Regions from separate parts of the Streptomyces sp. P9-A4 genome, predicted to be linked through region 1. Evidence: predicted binding sites of a transcription regulator. Region 1 holds the regulator's gene; the other holds the start of a gene.
What was found. Region 1 encodes HspR, which represses chaperone genes until heat shock. Its sites were predicted from a motif close to TTGAGNNNNNNNNNCTCAA; they were not measured.
Positions count from the first base shown of each region.

Region 1 (7,600 bases):
AGACCTGCTGCTCGTCCTCCCCGCGGAACATGAAGTACGTGCGGAACTCCTCCCACGGCGCCGCGAGGTCACCCTCGTCGTCGACGACGTACTTCAGCTCCATCTGCTCGAGGAGCTGCTTGACGAGGTCCTGGTCGGGGACGACGGGGCCCGCCGGTCCTGCGGCCTGAGGCTGGGGCTGGCCCCCGAAATTCGGAATCGAGGACGGGTCGATGCTCACCGTGAATTTCCCTTCGTACGGATGCTCGCCATCCTCCCCCATCCCGGGCGGTACGTGGCAAGTCCCACCTCCCGCGATCCGCTGCGGGCTGACAAGATCTGGTGCCCATGGGGGAGAAATCGGGGAAGAAGACGAAACCGGTGCGCCCGCGGCTGCGGACCTGGGTCTGGGTGTCGGCGTCGGTGGCGCTCGTCTGCGGCGCGCCGCTGGCCCTGCTGGTCTGGGGTGCGATGGCCTGGGACGAGATCGGCGAGTCGAAGCCGGTCGACTGCGCCCAGCTGATGGCCTTCGCCCGGGGAAGCCTGCCGATGAGCGCCGAGGACGCCCGCTGCACGGCGGCCCACTGGCAGGACACCCGGGCCGAGGCCGAGTTCCGGATGCCGCGCTCCGAGCTCGGGGGGTGGCTGGACGCGACCTACCCGACGGGTGAGCCGCCGTACTCCTGCGAGGCGGACCGCTGCGTGGACGTGTCGTTCGACGAGACGCTCTACGTGCACCTCCGGGTCACGTACGAGGACGGCGGCACCGCCCTCGTACGTGTGGAGGCCTTCGACACCTGAGTCAGGAGGACCGTCCGGACGGGGCCGGGCTCACCGCCCCGACGCTCAGGCCGTCCTCGAAGCGGTCCACCCGGACCGTGTCACCGTCGACGACCTCGCCCGCCAGGATCTCCTTGGCGAGCCGGTCCCCGATCGCCGTCTGGATCAGACGGCGCAGCGGCCGGGCGCCGTACGCCGGGTCGTTGCCCTCCTCGGCCAGCCACTCCAGGGCCTCCGGGGTGACGTCCAGGGTGAGCCGCCGCTCGGCGAGCCGCTTCGCGAGCCGGTCGATCTGGAGCCGCGCGATCCGGCCCAGCTCGGCCCGGTCGAGGGCGGAGAAGACCACCAGGTCGTCGAGCCGGTTCAGGAACTCCGGCTTGAAGCTGGCCCGGACCACATCCAGGACCTGCTGCTTCTTGACGTCCTCGGAGGTCGAGGGGTCGACGAGGTACTGGCTGCCCAGGTTCGAGGTCAGGACCAGGATGGTGTTGCGGAAGTCCACCGTCCGGCCCTGCCCGTCGGTGAGCCGGCCGTCGTCAAGGACCTGGAGCAGGACGTCGAAGACCTCCGGGTGCGCCTTCTCCACCTCGTCGAGCAGGACCACGCTGTACGGGCGGCGGCGGACCGCCTCCGTGAGCTGGCCGCCCTCCTCGTACCCGACGTAGCCGGGGGGCGCGCCGACCAGCCGGGCGACGGTGTGCTTCTCGCCGTACTCCGACATGTCGATGCGGATCATGGCCCGCTCGTCGTCGAAGAGGAAGTCCGCGAGCGCCTTCGCCAGCTCCGTCTTGCCGACGCCGGTCGGGCCGAGGAAGAGGAAGGAGCCGGTGGGCCGGTCGGGGTCGGCGATGCCCGCGCGGGTGCGGCGCACGGCGTCGGAGACCGCCTGGACGGCCTCGGACTGGCCGATCAGCCGCCTGCCCAGCTCGTCCTCCATACGGAGCAGCTTCTGCGTCTCGCCCTCCAGGAGGCGGCCGGCGGGGATGCCGGTCCAGGCGCCGACCACGTCCGCGATGTCGTCGGGCCCGACCTCCTCCTTGACCATCGTGTCCTTGGAGCTCTCCTGCCGGGCCTCGGCCTCGCTCGCCTCCTCCAGCTCCCGCTCCAGCGCCGGGATCTCGCCGTAGAGCAGCTTGGACGCGGTGTCGAAGTCGCCGTCGCGCTGGGCGCGCTCGGCGCGGCCCCGGGCCTCGTCGAGGCGCTCCTTCAGCTCACCGACCCGGTTGAGGGACTGCTTCTCCTTCTCCCAGCGGGCGGTCAGGCCGCGCAGCTCCTCCTCGCGGTCGGCGAGGTCGCGCCGCAGCTTCTCCAGGCGCTGCCTGCTCCCCGCGTCCGTCTCGTTCTTCAGGGCCAGCTCCTCCATGCGGAGCCGGTCCACCGAGCGCTGGAGCTCGTCGATCTCGACCGGGGACGAGTCGATCTCCATCCGGAGCCGGGAGGCGGCCTCGTCGACGAGGTCGATGGCCTTGTCGGGGAGGAAGCGGGAGGTGATGTACCGGTCGGAGAGGGTCGCGGCGGCCACCAGCGCGGAGTCGTTGATCTGCACCTTGTGGTGGGCCTCGTAGCGGCCCTTGAGGCCGCGGAGGATGGCGATGGTGTCCTCGACGGTCGGCTCGGCGACCAGGACCTGCTGGAAGCGGCGCTCCAGGGCGGGGTCCTTCTCGATCCGCTCGCGGTACTCGTCGAGGGTGGTCGCGCCGACCATCCGCAGCTCGCCGCGGGCCAGCATGGGCTTGAGCATGTTGCCCGCGTCCATGGCGGAGTCGCCGCCGGCGCCCGCGCCGACGACCGTGTGCAGCTCGTCGATGAAGGTGATGATCTGGCCGTCGCTGGCCTTGATCTCGGAGAGGACGGTCTTCAGCCGCTCCTCGAACTCGCCTCGGTACTTGGCTCCCGCGACCATCGCGCCCAGGTCGAGCGAGACCAGCCGCTTGTTCCTGAGCGACTCGGGCACGTCGCCCTTCACGATCCGCTGGGCGAGGCCCTCGACGACGGCGGTCTTGCCGACGCCGGGCTCACCGATGAGGACCGGGTTGTTCTTGGTGCGGCGGGACAGCACCTGCACGACGCGGCGGATCTCGTGGTCCCGGCCGATGACCGGGTCGAGCTTGCCCTCGCGCGCGGCGGCCGTGAAGTCCGTACCGAACTTCTCCAGCGCCTTGTACTGCCCCTCCGGGTCGGGTGTGGTCACCCGGCGTCCTCCCCTGCTCTTCTCGAACGCGTCGAGCAGCCTGGAAGCGCTCGCGCCCTGCCGGTCGAGGATCTCACCGGCCGGACCGCCCTTGGCGGCGATCGCGATCAGCAGGTGCTCGGTGGACAGGAAGTCGTCGCCCAGCTCCTTGGCCCGCTTGTCGGCTTCGGCGATGACCGCGAGGAAGTCGCGGCTGGGCTGCGGCGGCGCGACCGTGGACCCCGTGACGCTCGGCAGGGCGCCGAGCAGCCGCTCCGCGCCGGCGCGCACGACCGCCTGATCGGCCTCGACGGCGGCGAGCAGGTCGGTGATGTTCTCGTTGTCCTGACCCGTCAGGAGTGCCAGCAGAAGATGGGCGGGGGTCAGGTCGGCGTGCCCCTCGGACACGGCGCGGCTGCTCGCCGCGTTGATCGCGTCCCGGCTCCGGTTGGTCAGTTCGGCGTCCACGTGCGGTACTCCTCCTGGGTTCTCGTGGGTCCTCTCCCTTTATGACCCCTCCAGAGTACACAAAGTTGAGTCGCCTCCGCTCAAGGTATCGGGGAGTGTAGTTTCCGGGCATGGCCACAGACCCGAGGAACCCCTCCGACTCGTACCTCAGCTTCTGGCGCGAGTACCACATGTGCACCCTGACCACCCCGCGCCCGGACGGCACCCCGCACGTCGTGGCGGTGGGCGTCACCTACGACCCCGAGCAGGGGTACGCGCGGGTCATCACCAACAAGAACAGCCGGAAGGTCGCCAATGTGCTCGCGGCGGGCGCGGAGGGCGCGCGGGTCGCGGTCTGCCAGGTCGACAAGGGGCGCTGGGCCACCCTGGAGGGCGTCGCGCACGTCCGCACCGAGGCGGAGACCGTCGCGGACGCGGTGGCGCGCTACGCGGAGCGCTACGGGCGCACGCCGGCCCCGAACCCGGACCGGGTGGTCATCGAGATCGCCCTCACCCGGGCGATGGGCCGCGCCTGACGGCGGGGCGGACGACAGCCCGCCCGGTCCAGGACACGGAAAAGCACAGCGGCGCCATCGCGTTTCAGGTCCGCGATGGCGCCGCTGTGTGGGGGAAGTGCCGGAGCGATCTACAACGACGGGGGAATCGCTCAGGCACTGCGGGGGGTGGCGGTGATGGTCTCTGGTTCGATCAGCTGGTGGTCCCGCTGGTCGAGGTTGACGAAGATCATGCCGTACCGGATGGCACAGCGGATCGGCTGTGGGGCGCCGCGCGGGCGGCGGAGGCAGCGGTACGCGCGGACGTCCTCGTCCTGCTCCCGTGCCACCAGGATCGGCTCTCCGAAGAGCGTCACCCGCAACGCGTCACCACGGTGGGGGATGGCCGTGGCGAGGTCGACGAAGTGCCACCCGGACCGGTAGGCCGAAGCCATCTCCCGGCGGAACCTGGGGTCGTCCGGCGGCACGGTCACGCGCCCGCGCCCTTGGGAGCGATCTCCCAGGAGGGCTCGTCGGGCGTGCCGCCGTCCCTCGGAGCGACCTCCCACGAGGGCTCCGTCGGTCCCGCCCACACCTCGTGGGCCGGAATGCTCTCCCACGAGGGCTCGCCCGGCCCTGCCACGGAATGCGCCGGGGTGCTCTCCCACGAGGGCTCGCCGACGGCGAGTGCGCCGAGAGCAGCCGCCGCAACGGCTATGGCGCTAAGTGCACGAACCATCCTGGTCATGGCCGATCTCCACCTCTTTTGATCACTACCTCCCCCCCGCGAGTAAGACGATGGCTCACTCCCGACCCTTTCCACCAGCCAACCCGGGCATCATGTTCCTGTAATTCATGACCCTGAGGGGGGTGCAAATGAGGCGAGAATGCGACGAGTCCGGTCATAAGCACAGTCACGGTGAACTATGCGACGTGGGCAAGGAGCTCTATGCGAGTGCGCTCCGCACCGGCCGCATAGCCCGGGCGGACGCCGAAGCGGCCCCCTGCCTCAAGGAGCTGTCCCTCCTCCACCCGGACCCGGACGACGGCGAGTGGCTGCACCCCGTGCCGCCCTCGATCGCCCTGAACCAGCTCGTGCATCCCATCGAGCAGGAGATACAGGTCCGCCGTCAGCACGCCATCGCCCTGGCCGACGCGTTCGAGCCGTTCATGGCGATCCACACGCAGGATCCTTCCGGCGCCCAGGCCATCACGGTCCTCGAAGGCCTCAGCGTCATCAACGCCACCCTCGACCGGGTCATCAACGAGTGCACGGTCGAACTCCTCACCATCCAGCCCGGCAGCGGACGCCGCCCCGAGACCCTGGAAGCCGCGCTGCGCCGCATGGAACCGCTCCTGGACCGGGGCGTCCGGATGCGCACGCTCTACCAGCACACGGCCCGGCACCACCCCGCCACCCTCGCCTACGTCGAACGCGTCGCCCCCTACGGGCTCGAACTGCGCACCCTGGAAGAGATCGTCGACCGGCTGATCATCGTCGACCGCAAGGTCGCCTTCGTGCCCGCGCGCAGCGACCGCCAGGTCGCCCTGGAACTGCGCCACGAGGGCCTCGTCCAGTACCTCGTCGGCGTCTTCGACCAGTTCTGGCTGCACGGCGTGCCCTGGGAGGAGGAGATCCCCTACAGCCCCTCCGTGGACGGCATAGGCGGCGTCCAGCGCTCCATCGCCAAACTGCTCGTCGAGGGCCATGTCGACGAGGCCATCGCCCGCCGCCTCGGCATGAACGTCCGCACCTGCCGCGCCCACATCGCCAAACTCGCCGCCACCCTCGGCAGCGGCAGCCGCGCCCAGCTCGGCTACCTCATCGCCCAGTCGGGCATCCTCGACCGGGCGCCGGACCAGAAGGACGCCTGAGCCGGGAGGCACCCGGCACACGGCATCCGGCACCCGGCCCCGGCCCCGGCCCACGGCAACGCACGAGGCCCCCTCCACACCTGTGGAGGGGGCCTCGTGACCGTCGTCCTACTCGCCGCGCTTGGGGCGCCAGACCACCAGCGCGCTCGCCTGCTGCACGTCCTGGTACGGCACCAGATCGCGCCGGTAGGAGGCGTGCACCTGGGCCTCGCGCTGCCGCATCGCCGCCGCCGCGCCGTCGACGGCCGCCGACAGCTCCGCGATCCGGCTCTGCAGGGCCGCGACCTGGTTCTCCAGTTCGATGATCCGCTTGATCCCGGCCAGGTTGATGCCCTCGTCCTGCGACAGCTGCTGCACCTGGCGGAGCAGCTCGATGTCACGGGCCGAGTAGCGCCGGCCGCGGCCGGCCGTACGGTCCGGGGAGACCAGACCGAGACGGTCGTACTGCCGCAGGGTCTGCGGGTGCAGACCGGAGAGCTGGGCCGCCACCGAGATGACGTACACCGGCGACTCGTCGGTCAGTTCGTACGGATTGCGTCGGCGCCCGTCCACCGGGTCACGCTCCCTTCGCGGCCTGGAACAGCTCCGCCCGGGGGTCCTCCGAGGCGGTCGCCTCGCGGTAGGTCTCCAGGGCGTCGCGTGCCTTGTCGTCCAGCTCCTTCGGCACCGCGACCTCGACCGTCACGAGGAGGTCGCCGCGGGTGCCGTCCTTGCGGACCGCGCCCTTGCCCCGGGCGCGCATCGTCCGGCCGTTCGGAGTGCCCGCGGGCAGCTTGAGGGTGACCGCGGGGCCGCCGAGGGTCGGCACCTTCACCTCGCCGCCGAGCGCCGCCTCCGTGAAGGAGACCGGCACGGTGACGGTGAGGTTGTCGTCCTTGCGGCCGAAGACCGGGTGGGTGTCGACGTGCACGACGACGTACAGGTCGCCGTTCGGGCCGCCGCGCTCGCCCGGTGCTCCCTTGCCCCGCAGCCGGATCTTCTGGTTGTCGCTGACGCCCGCCGGGATGCGGACCTGCATGGTGCGGGAGGACTTGGCCCGGCCGCTGCCCTTGCAGACCTCGCAGGGGTTCTCCGCGATCAGACCGCGGCCCTTGCAGTCCACGCACGGGTCGGTCAGCGAGAAGCCGCCGCCGCTGCCGCGCGAGACCTGCCCGGTGCCGACACAGGTCGGGCACACCCGGGGGGTGCCGTTCTTGTCGCCGGTCCCCGAACACGCCGTGCACGGCTGCTGGCTGGACATCCGCAGCGGTACGGTCGCGCCCTCGATGGCCTCGGTGAAGCTGAGCGTCACCTCGGACTCGACGTCCTGGCCGCGCCGCGGCTGGGTACGGGTGCCCCCGCCCGCGCCGCGGTTGAACAGGCCGCCGAAGACGTCCCCGATGCCGCCACCGCCGCCGCCGAAGCCACCGCCGCCGGGGCCGCCCTGGGCGCCTCCGAAGAGGTCGCCCAGGTCGAAGTTGAACGAGCCGCCGCCGGGGCCGCCCGGCGACCGGAAGCCGCCGTTCCCGAAGAGGGCGCGGGCCTCGTCGTACTCCTTGCGCTTCTTGGGGTCGCCGAGGATGTCGTTGGCCTCGGAGATCTCCTTGAAGCGCTCCTCGGCCTTGGCGTCGTTCTTGTTGGCGTCCGGGTGGTTCTCGCGGGCGAGCTTCCGGTACGCCTTCTTGATCTCGGCCTCGGTGGCGTCCTTGGGGACGCCGAGAACCTTGTAGTAGTCCTTCTCGACGAAGTCCTTCGTGCTCATCGACGTCCCTCCTTCCGGACTGCTCCGGTTATGGCTGTTACTCGCTGTCCTTCTCGGACTTGTCGGACTTGTCGGGGTCTTCCGACTCCTCCGCCTTGGCCGGAGCCGCGCCCG
Region 1 covers NZ_JAZIFY010000001.1:3,488,076-3,495,675, forward strand. Annotated here, with positions in the region: gene V4Y03_RS15620 (YbjN domain-containing protein) at 1-220, opposite strand, end outside; gene V4Y03_RS15625 (hypothetical protein) at 328-780, shown strand; gene clpB (ATP-dependent chaperone ClpB) at 782-3,397, opposite strand; gene V4Y03_RS15635 (pyridoxamine 5'-phosphate oxidase family protein) at 3,508-3,912, shown strand; gene V4Y03_RS15640 ((2Fe-2S)-binding protein) at 4,044-4,364, opposite strand; gene V4Y03_RS15645 (hypothetical protein) at 4,361-4,618, opposite strand; gene V4Y03_RS15650 (helix-turn-helix transcriptional regulator) at 4,726-5,745, shown strand; gene V4Y03_RS15655 (heat shock protein transcriptional repressor HspR) at 5,854-6,297, opposite strand; gene dnaJ (molecular chaperone DnaJ) at 6,302-7,486, opposite strand; gene grpE (nucleotide exchange factor GrpE) at 7,524-7,600, opposite strand, start outside.

Region 2 (7,600 bases), 1.7 Mb from region 1:
GCGGCCACCACGCGCGTACCGCCGTGCGGTCCAGCTCGTCGCTGGGCGCGTAGAGGCTGGTGCCGACCGCCGCCGCCGCGACCAGCGGGCCGAAGACCACGACCGGCAGCCGGGCCGTGTGGTCGAGACCGGGGAGCGATTCAAGCCACCTGGCCACCCAGGCGGCGGCCACGGCGACACCGACGAGAGCGGCGAGCGCACCGGGCAGGGCCCGGGAGCGGAGGTAGAGCGCCGGCGGGCCGAGCCTCGGCGGATACGCCTTCTCGGGCCGGGGGAGCCCCGCGGGGCCGGTTCGGGGGTGGCTCACGGGATCGGCACCTCGTCCGGGTGGCAGGTGTTCGCCGCGAGGTAGCGGGCCAGGTAGTCGCGCTGGGCGGCGGGGGACTTGGCGCGGAGCCGCTCCATGTACGGCCGGGCGGCGGTGGTGTCGGGGCCGTAGTCGTCCGGTGTCGGGGCCAGCCACTCGGTGACGGCGAGGTGCACCTCGCTCGCCCGTTCCGCGTCCGCCCCCGTGAAGTCGCCCGGCGCGCACGTGTCCGAGAACAGCCAGGTCACGGCCGAGTTCAGAAACAGATCGGGGTGCGGAAGCCGGCCGCGCACCGCGTCCTGCGCCGCGTTGGGCAGCTCCATGTCGCCGGGGCGGCCGGGCCCGAATGGGCCGCCGATCCAGCGGACCGGGGCGCCGGGCAGACCCTTGAGCCGGGCGTTCAGCGGGGCGAGCGCCGCCGACACCTCGGGCAGCAGCCCCTCGTCCACGGCCGTCAGACACACCTGCGGGGTGCCGTCGTCGCAGACCTGCCGGGCCAGGGCAGGGTCGTGGCGCCAGGGGCCCTCGTCCTGCGGCAGCCGCAGGATCAGAGCGGCGGCGGCGACCGCCACGGCCGGCGGGACCAGGGCGAGCGCCCGGCCCCGGCCCCGGCGCAGCCCGTACGCGAGGAGCGCGGTGAGCGCGAGCCCCGCCGTCCACGCCGCCGACACCGGGCCGAACCACCACACCGGACGGTCCCAGAAGAACTGGTGCTCGGCCCCCGGCGAGAGCCAGCGCGCGGGGCCCACGGCGTACGCGCCGACGGCGAGCCCGACGTACCCGACGATCCCGAGGAGCGGGGCCGTGAGCCGCCAGGGGGCCACCCGCCCCACGACATGGCCGAGCGCGCCGAGGGCGGCGACGGCGACCGCGTCGGCGGCGAGCAGCTCGACGTACGGGCGGCCCCCGGAGACGTACGGCCAGGTGGCGAGGAGACAGACGGCGTCGGCGAGGAGCACGGCGGCGGCCGGCCAGAGCGACGCCGGGGCGACCGCGACCAGCAGCCGGCGCAGCGGCGGGCGGGGGACGGACTCCCACAGCTCCGCCGTCCCGCGCCGCCGCTCCCGGCCGCCCTGCCAGCAGCCCGCCGCGAGGGCGAGCGGCCCGGCGAGCAGCCCGGCGGTGACGTGCAGCATGTTCGTGGCGTCGGCCCAGCGGCCCTGCCAGCCGGGCGCCTTGCCGTACATCGTCACCAGCACGGTGAGGACGACGGCGGCCCCGGTCCAGGGACCGAGCCCGCGCCGCAGTTCGGCCCGGAGCGGGGAGACCGCCCGTACGCGCGCGCGTGGCTCCGTACGGGAGGGGGTGAGGGCGGCGGTCATCGCAGTGCCTCCCGCTCCGGGCCCGTAGGGCTGCGGTGGGCGCGCAGCGCGGCGGTGTAGCCGCGCTCCACGGCGTGCGTGGTGGAGTCGTCCGCCCCGGCCGGCTCGCCGCCGAGCGCCGTGAGCTCGGCCGTCGTGCCCTGGAAGGCGAGCCGGCCCGCCTCGATCAGGGCGACCCCGGTGCAGGCCGCGGCCACGTCCTCGACCAGGTGTGTCGAGACCACCACCGTCGCCGTGCCGCCCAGCTCCCGCAGCAGCGCCCGGAAGTCGACCCGCTGTTCCGGGTCGAGACCGGCCGTCGGCTCGTCGAGCAGCAGCAGCTCCGGTTCGTTCACGATGGCCTGGGCGATGCCGGCCCGCCGGACCATGCCGCCGGACAGCGTCTTCATCCGCGCGTCGATCCGGTCCCCGAGCCCGACCCGCTCCACCGCGCGTTCCACCGCCGCCGGGACCCGGTCCGCGGGCACCTCTTTCAGCCAGGCGACGTAGGCGACGAACTCCCGCACCGTGAAGGCCGGGTAGTACCCGAACTCCTGCGGCAGATACCCGAGACGGCGCCGTATGCCGGTCCGTTCGCGGTGGCTCGTGGCGTCCCCGCCGAGCAGTTCGACCCCGCCTGAGGCGGGTGCGGCGACGGTCGCGAGGACCCGGATGAGGGAGGTCTTCCCGGCCCCGTTCGGGCCGAGCAGGCCGTGCACGCCGGGGCCGAGGGACAGATCGAGCCGGTCGAGCGCGACGGTACGGCGGTGGCGGACGGTCAGTCCGCGCACCGCGACGGTGGGCAGGATGTTCACCGGGGCTCCAGGTGGTCGAAGGAACGGCGCCGCAGCGCGAGCAGGGCGGCGCAGACGAGTGCGGCGGCGGCCCAGGCGCCCTGCGCGGCGGGGCCGGAGAAGTAGGGGGCGAGCGCGGCGGCTCCCGCGCCCGGGGTGTCCGGCGGGCCGAGGAGCGGGCCCGTGACGGCGAGCAGCCAGCCGCCGCCGAGCGTCGCGGCGGCGGCCCGGCAGCCGACGAACGAGCCGAGGGCGAGCGTGGCCAGGGTCAGCGCGAGCCCCGGCAGCAGCCAGGCGGCGGCCCCGGGGACCCCGGCAGCCGACGGCAGCAGCGCCCCGCCGGCGGTCAGCAGCGGTACGCACACGGCGAGGACGGCGGCCGCACGGGTGAGCAGCAGCCGCAGCCCGCCGGAGGGGGTGGCGGCGGTGATCTCGTACAGGGGGTCGGCGTGCCGCCCGTACGAGACGGCGACACCGGCGAGCGGCAGGACGGGGGAGACGGCGAGCAGCAGGCCCCGCGCGCCCTGGACCCCGGCGCCGTGGGCGAGCCCGAAGGCGCCGCCGACGACGAGGAGCACGGCCACCACCCAGGACCCGCGGAGCGCGGGCCCGACGGCGTACCAGAGCCGGGCCCGGCGTCCGAGGGGGCTGTGGGTGGCGATCGCGGCGGTCGCAGGGGCGGGCCGGTGGCCGAGGGAGGCCAGGAGCTCGTCGCGTACGGCCGCGAGGGCGGGGCCCGCCGCGCCGGCCCGGACGGTCTCCGAGACGCGGCCCGCACAGGACGTGCAGGACTCGACGTGCTTCTCCAGGGACCAGGCGTCGGTCTCGGCGGCCGAGCCCTCGGCGTACCGGAGGGCGAGGGCGTCGCTGACGTGCCAGGCCGACGGCGGGTGGCCGGACGGCCTGGCGGGCGGGGAGGACGATCCGGAGAGGCGCGATCCGGAGAGGGATGATCCTGAGAAGCGCGATCCGGCGAACCGGGATCCCGAGAGACGCGATCCGGCGAACCGGGGGAACCGTCGGCGGGGTGGCCGTGGTGTCGTCATGCGGTGCCTCCCAGGGCGTTCGGGCCGCCGGGCCGGGCCGCCCCGAGCGCGGCGCGCAGTTCGCGGCGGGCACGGAGGGCGCGGGTCTTGACGGTGCCCTCGGGTATGCCGAGGAGCCGGGCGGTCTCGCGGGTCGTCAGGCCGTCGACGACGGTCGCCCGCAGGACCTCGGCGAGTTCGGGCGAGATGCGGTCGAGCGCGGCGCCGACCTCCCCGTACTCCAGACCCGCGAGCACCCGGTCCTCGGCCGCGAGCGCGTCGGCTGGCGGCTCCGTGGGCGCGGCGGCGTGCGCGGCGGCCCGTTCCACGGCCCGTTCCGCGCGGGCCCCGGCCCGCTGGGCGTCGACGAGCCGCCGGGCGGCGATGACCCACAGCCAGCCACCGGCCTCGCCCCGGCCCCGGTGTCCGCCGGCCGAGCGCCAGACCGTGACGAAGGTGTCCTGGAGGACCTCCCGCACGGTCTCCTCGTCGGGGCAGCGCCGGGCGAGGCGCGCGTGCAGCCAGCCGGCGTGCCGGTCGTACAGCACGGCGAGCGCCTCGGTGTCCCCCCGGGCGACCGCGCGCAGCAGCGCCGCGTCGTCCTTCCCGTCGCCCCCGGAGGGGCCTCCCCCTGCGGGGCGCAACAGTCTCACGCCCTCTCTATCGCGCGCGTGCCCCGGTTCGGTTCACCGCGCGGGCCGCGAAGTCAGGGACTCGTGGGCGGGCCGCCGTCGGGGAGGGCGGCGAAGACCCGCTGGAGGGCGGGCGGGCGTTCGCCGTCGCCCGCGACGACGACCCGGCCGCGGTACGTCACGGAGTACTGGAAGCCGTCGGCGATCGGGCGGCCGGCCGGGCGCTCGGGGACCTGCGCGTAGGCGGGGTCCTCCAGGGCGGCCCGGAGCTCGGCGGCCTCGGCGGGGGTCTGGTGCCCGGTGCGGGGCGGCTCGGCGCCGGAGCGGCTGGTCCAGGTGCCGTCGTAGCGGACGACGAGACGGTTGGCGACGCCCGCGAAGCCGCCGCTGACGGCCACCTCGACGAGGACCTCACCCGGCTGGGGGTCGGCCGCCGGGGTGCCGGGGCCGGTCGTGACGCTCGGCACGGCCGGTCCGCTCACCGCGGACGGCGGCCCGCCGGGCGCGGGGGTGATCCCGGGCCCGCAGCCGCTCGCACCGCCGACCAGGGCCCCGATCAGCAGCAGGCTCCCGCACCAGGTCTTCCGTACGCCTCGCACCATGGTCCGAGCATGCCCGCAAGGGGGCACCGCGCGCAGCCGGACGGCCGGGATTCCGCCCGGACGGTGGAGGTCGCCTGCCCGCGGCGGCTCGGGACCGTCAGCCCTCCGTCCGCACGATCCCCGTCACCGGCCCCCGGTAGCGCCAGTCGAGGGAGTCGTACAGCGCGAGGCCGTCCGTGGTCGCGGCGAGTACCCCGGTCCGCGCGCCCGCCTGGGCGGCGGCGGCCTCCAGGGTGCGCATGACGTTGGCGCCGAGGCCGCGCCGCCGGTGGCCGGGGTCGGTCTCGATCTGGTCGGCGACGGCGGTGGAGCCGGTCGGTGCGATCCGGCCGCGCGCGGCGAGCGTGCCGTCGGGGGCGAAGATCCGGACCCGGATGACGCCTTCGCGCAGCTCGGTGGTCCGCGCGTACCCCTCGGGCGGTGCGGGCCTGGCGGCGGGGTCCAGCGGCTTGACCATCATGAAGCCCGGGTCGTCGGGGACGGCCCAGCCCTCGGTGATCCACGCGCCCGCGTCCTCGGGTCCCGCCATGATCTTGAGCCAGCTGTACGGGGCGGTGAGCCGGGCGCAGAGCGCGCCGACGGAGGCCGCGTCGGGGGCGGGCAGGACATGGCGTACGACGTGCCGGGGCAGGCCCACGTCGATCCGGTGGCCCCAGGGCTCGGCGACGGGGGCCGGGGTCCCCCGGGAGACGGCCCAGCCCGCCACCCAGGCCGATGTAATAGACGAGATATCCATGCAGGCATTACATCGGCGGGAGGCTCTGTGTAGGGGTCTGATCGCTCAGGGCGAACAGGCGTCCGGGAACATTCCTCGGCTCACATGCATTGAGTCCACATAGCTCAACTTGACTGCCGAAGGGGAGATCATGGCTTCTGACTCCAAGCCGTCCGTGCCGCTCACTCTGCCTGTGCTGCCGCTCGACGACGAGGTCGTGCTGCCCGGAATGGTGGTGCCGCTCGACCTGTCCGACAACGACGTGCGCGCCGCCGTCGAGGCGGCCCAGGCCGCCGCGCGGCCCGGCGCCGGCAAGCCCAGGGTGCTGCTGGTGCCCCGTGTCGACGGGACCTACGCCGGGACCGGCGTCCTGGGGACCGTCGAACAGGTCGGACGGCTGTCCGACGGCGATCCCGGCGCCCTGATCCGCGGCGTCGGCCGCGTCCGCATCGGTGCCGGCACGACCGGACCCGGCGCCGCCCTGTGGGTGGAGGGCAGCACCGTCGAGGAGACCCTGCCCGACCCGCTGCCCGGCCAGGTCACCGATCTGGTCAAGGAGTACAAGGCGCTGGCCACCAGCTGGCTCAAGAAGCGCGGTGCCTGGCAGGTCGTCGACCGCGTCCAGCAGATCGAAGGCGTCGGCGCCCTCGCCGACAACTCCGGGTACTCGCCCTTCCTCACCGTCGAGCAGAAGGTCGCCATCCTGGAGACCGCCGATCCGGTCGCCCGTCTCAGGCTCGCCACCGCCCAGCTCCGCGAGCACCTCGCCGAGCAGGACGTCGCCGAGACCATCGCCAAGGACGTCCAGGAGGGCGTCGACAAGCAGCAGCGAGAGTTCCTGCTCCGCCGTCAGCTCGAAGCCGTCCGCAAGGAGCTCCGCGACCTCAACGGCGAGGCCGAGGGAGACGAGTCCGACGACTACCGCGCCCGCGTGGAGGCCGCCGACCTGCCCGAGAAGGTCCGCGAGGCCGCCCTCAAGGAGGTCGAGAAGCTGGAGCGGTCCAGCGACCAGTCCCCCGAGGGCTCCTGGATCCGCACCTGGCTGGACACCGTTCTCGAACTGCCCTGGAACGAGCGGACCGAGGACCGGTACGACATCCGGGGCGCCCGCGCCGTGCTCGACGCCGAGCACGCGGGCCTGGACGACGTGAAGGAGCGCATCACCGAGTACCTGGCGGTGCGCAAGCGGCGCTCCGAGCGCGGCCTCGGCGTCGTCGGCGGGCGTCGCGGCGGCGCCGTGCTGGCCCTCGTCGGCCCGCCCGGCGTCGGCAAGACCTCCCTCGGTGAGTCCGTCGCGCACGCGATGGGACGCGAGTTCGTCCGGGTCGCCCTCGGTGGCGTACGGGACGAGGCCGAGATCCGCGGCCACCGGCGTACGTACGTGGGCGCCCTGCCCGGCCGGATCGTCCGGGCGATCAAGGAGGCCGGGTCCATGAACCCGGTGGTGCTGCTCGACGAGATCGACAAGGTCGGCTCCGACTTCCGCGGCGACCCCGCCGCAGCCCTCCTCGAAGTCCTCGACCCGGCGCAGAACCACACCTTCCGCGACCACTACCTGGAGGTCGAACTCGACCTCTCCGACGTCGTCTTCCTGGCCACGGCCAACGTCCTGGAAGCCATCCCCGAGGCCCTGCTCGACCGCATGGAGCTGGTCAGGCTCGACGGCTACACCGAGGACGAGAAGGTCGTCATCGCCCGCGACCACCTGCTGCCCCGGCAGCTGGAGCGCGCGGGCCTCGAGCCCGGCGAGGTCGTCCTCGAGGACGCGAGCCTGCGCAGGCTCGCCGGCGAGTACACCCGCGAGGCGGGCGTCCGCACCCTGGAGCGGGCCGTCTCCCGGCTGCTCCGCAAGATCGCCGCACAGCACGAACTGGGCGACCGCGAACTGCCGTTCACGGTCGGACCGGACGACCTGCGGGACCTCATCGGCCGGCCGCACCACGTCCCCGAGTCCGCGCAGGACCCGGCGGAGCGCCGTACGGCCGTGCCGGGTGTCGCCACCGGGCTCGCGGTGACCGGGGCGGGCGGTGACGTGCTCTTCGTCGAGGCGTCCCTCGCCGACCCGGAGACCGGCGCGGCCGGGCTGACCCTCACGGGCCAGCTGGGCGACGTGATGAAGGAGTCGGCGCAGATCGCGCTCTCCTTCCTCCGCTCGCACGGCGCGGAACTGGAGCTGCCCGTCACCGGTCTGAAGGACCGTGGCGTGCACATCCACTTCCCGGCG
Region 2 covers NZ_JAZIFY010000001.1:5,144,111-5,151,710, forward strand. Annotated here, with positions in the region: gene V4Y03_RS23355 (hypothetical protein) at 1-208, opposite strand, end outside; gene V4Y03_RS23360 (hypothetical protein) at 304-1,629, opposite strand; gene V4Y03_RS23365 (ABC transporter ATP-binding protein) at 1,626-2,423, opposite strand; gene V4Y03_RS23370 (pentapeptide repeat-containing protein) at 2,420-3,448, opposite strand; gene V4Y03_RS23375 (RNA polymerase sigma factor) at 3,445-4,080, opposite strand; gene V4Y03_RS23380 (hypothetical protein) at 4,134-4,661, opposite strand; gene V4Y03_RS23385 (GNAT family N-acetyltransferase) at 4,759-5,397, opposite strand; gene lon (endopeptidase La) at 5,528-7,600, shown strand, end outside.
Region 2: a site for HspR is predicted at 5,487-5,505, ahead of lon (endopeptidase La). Genes of this name have one in related genera too.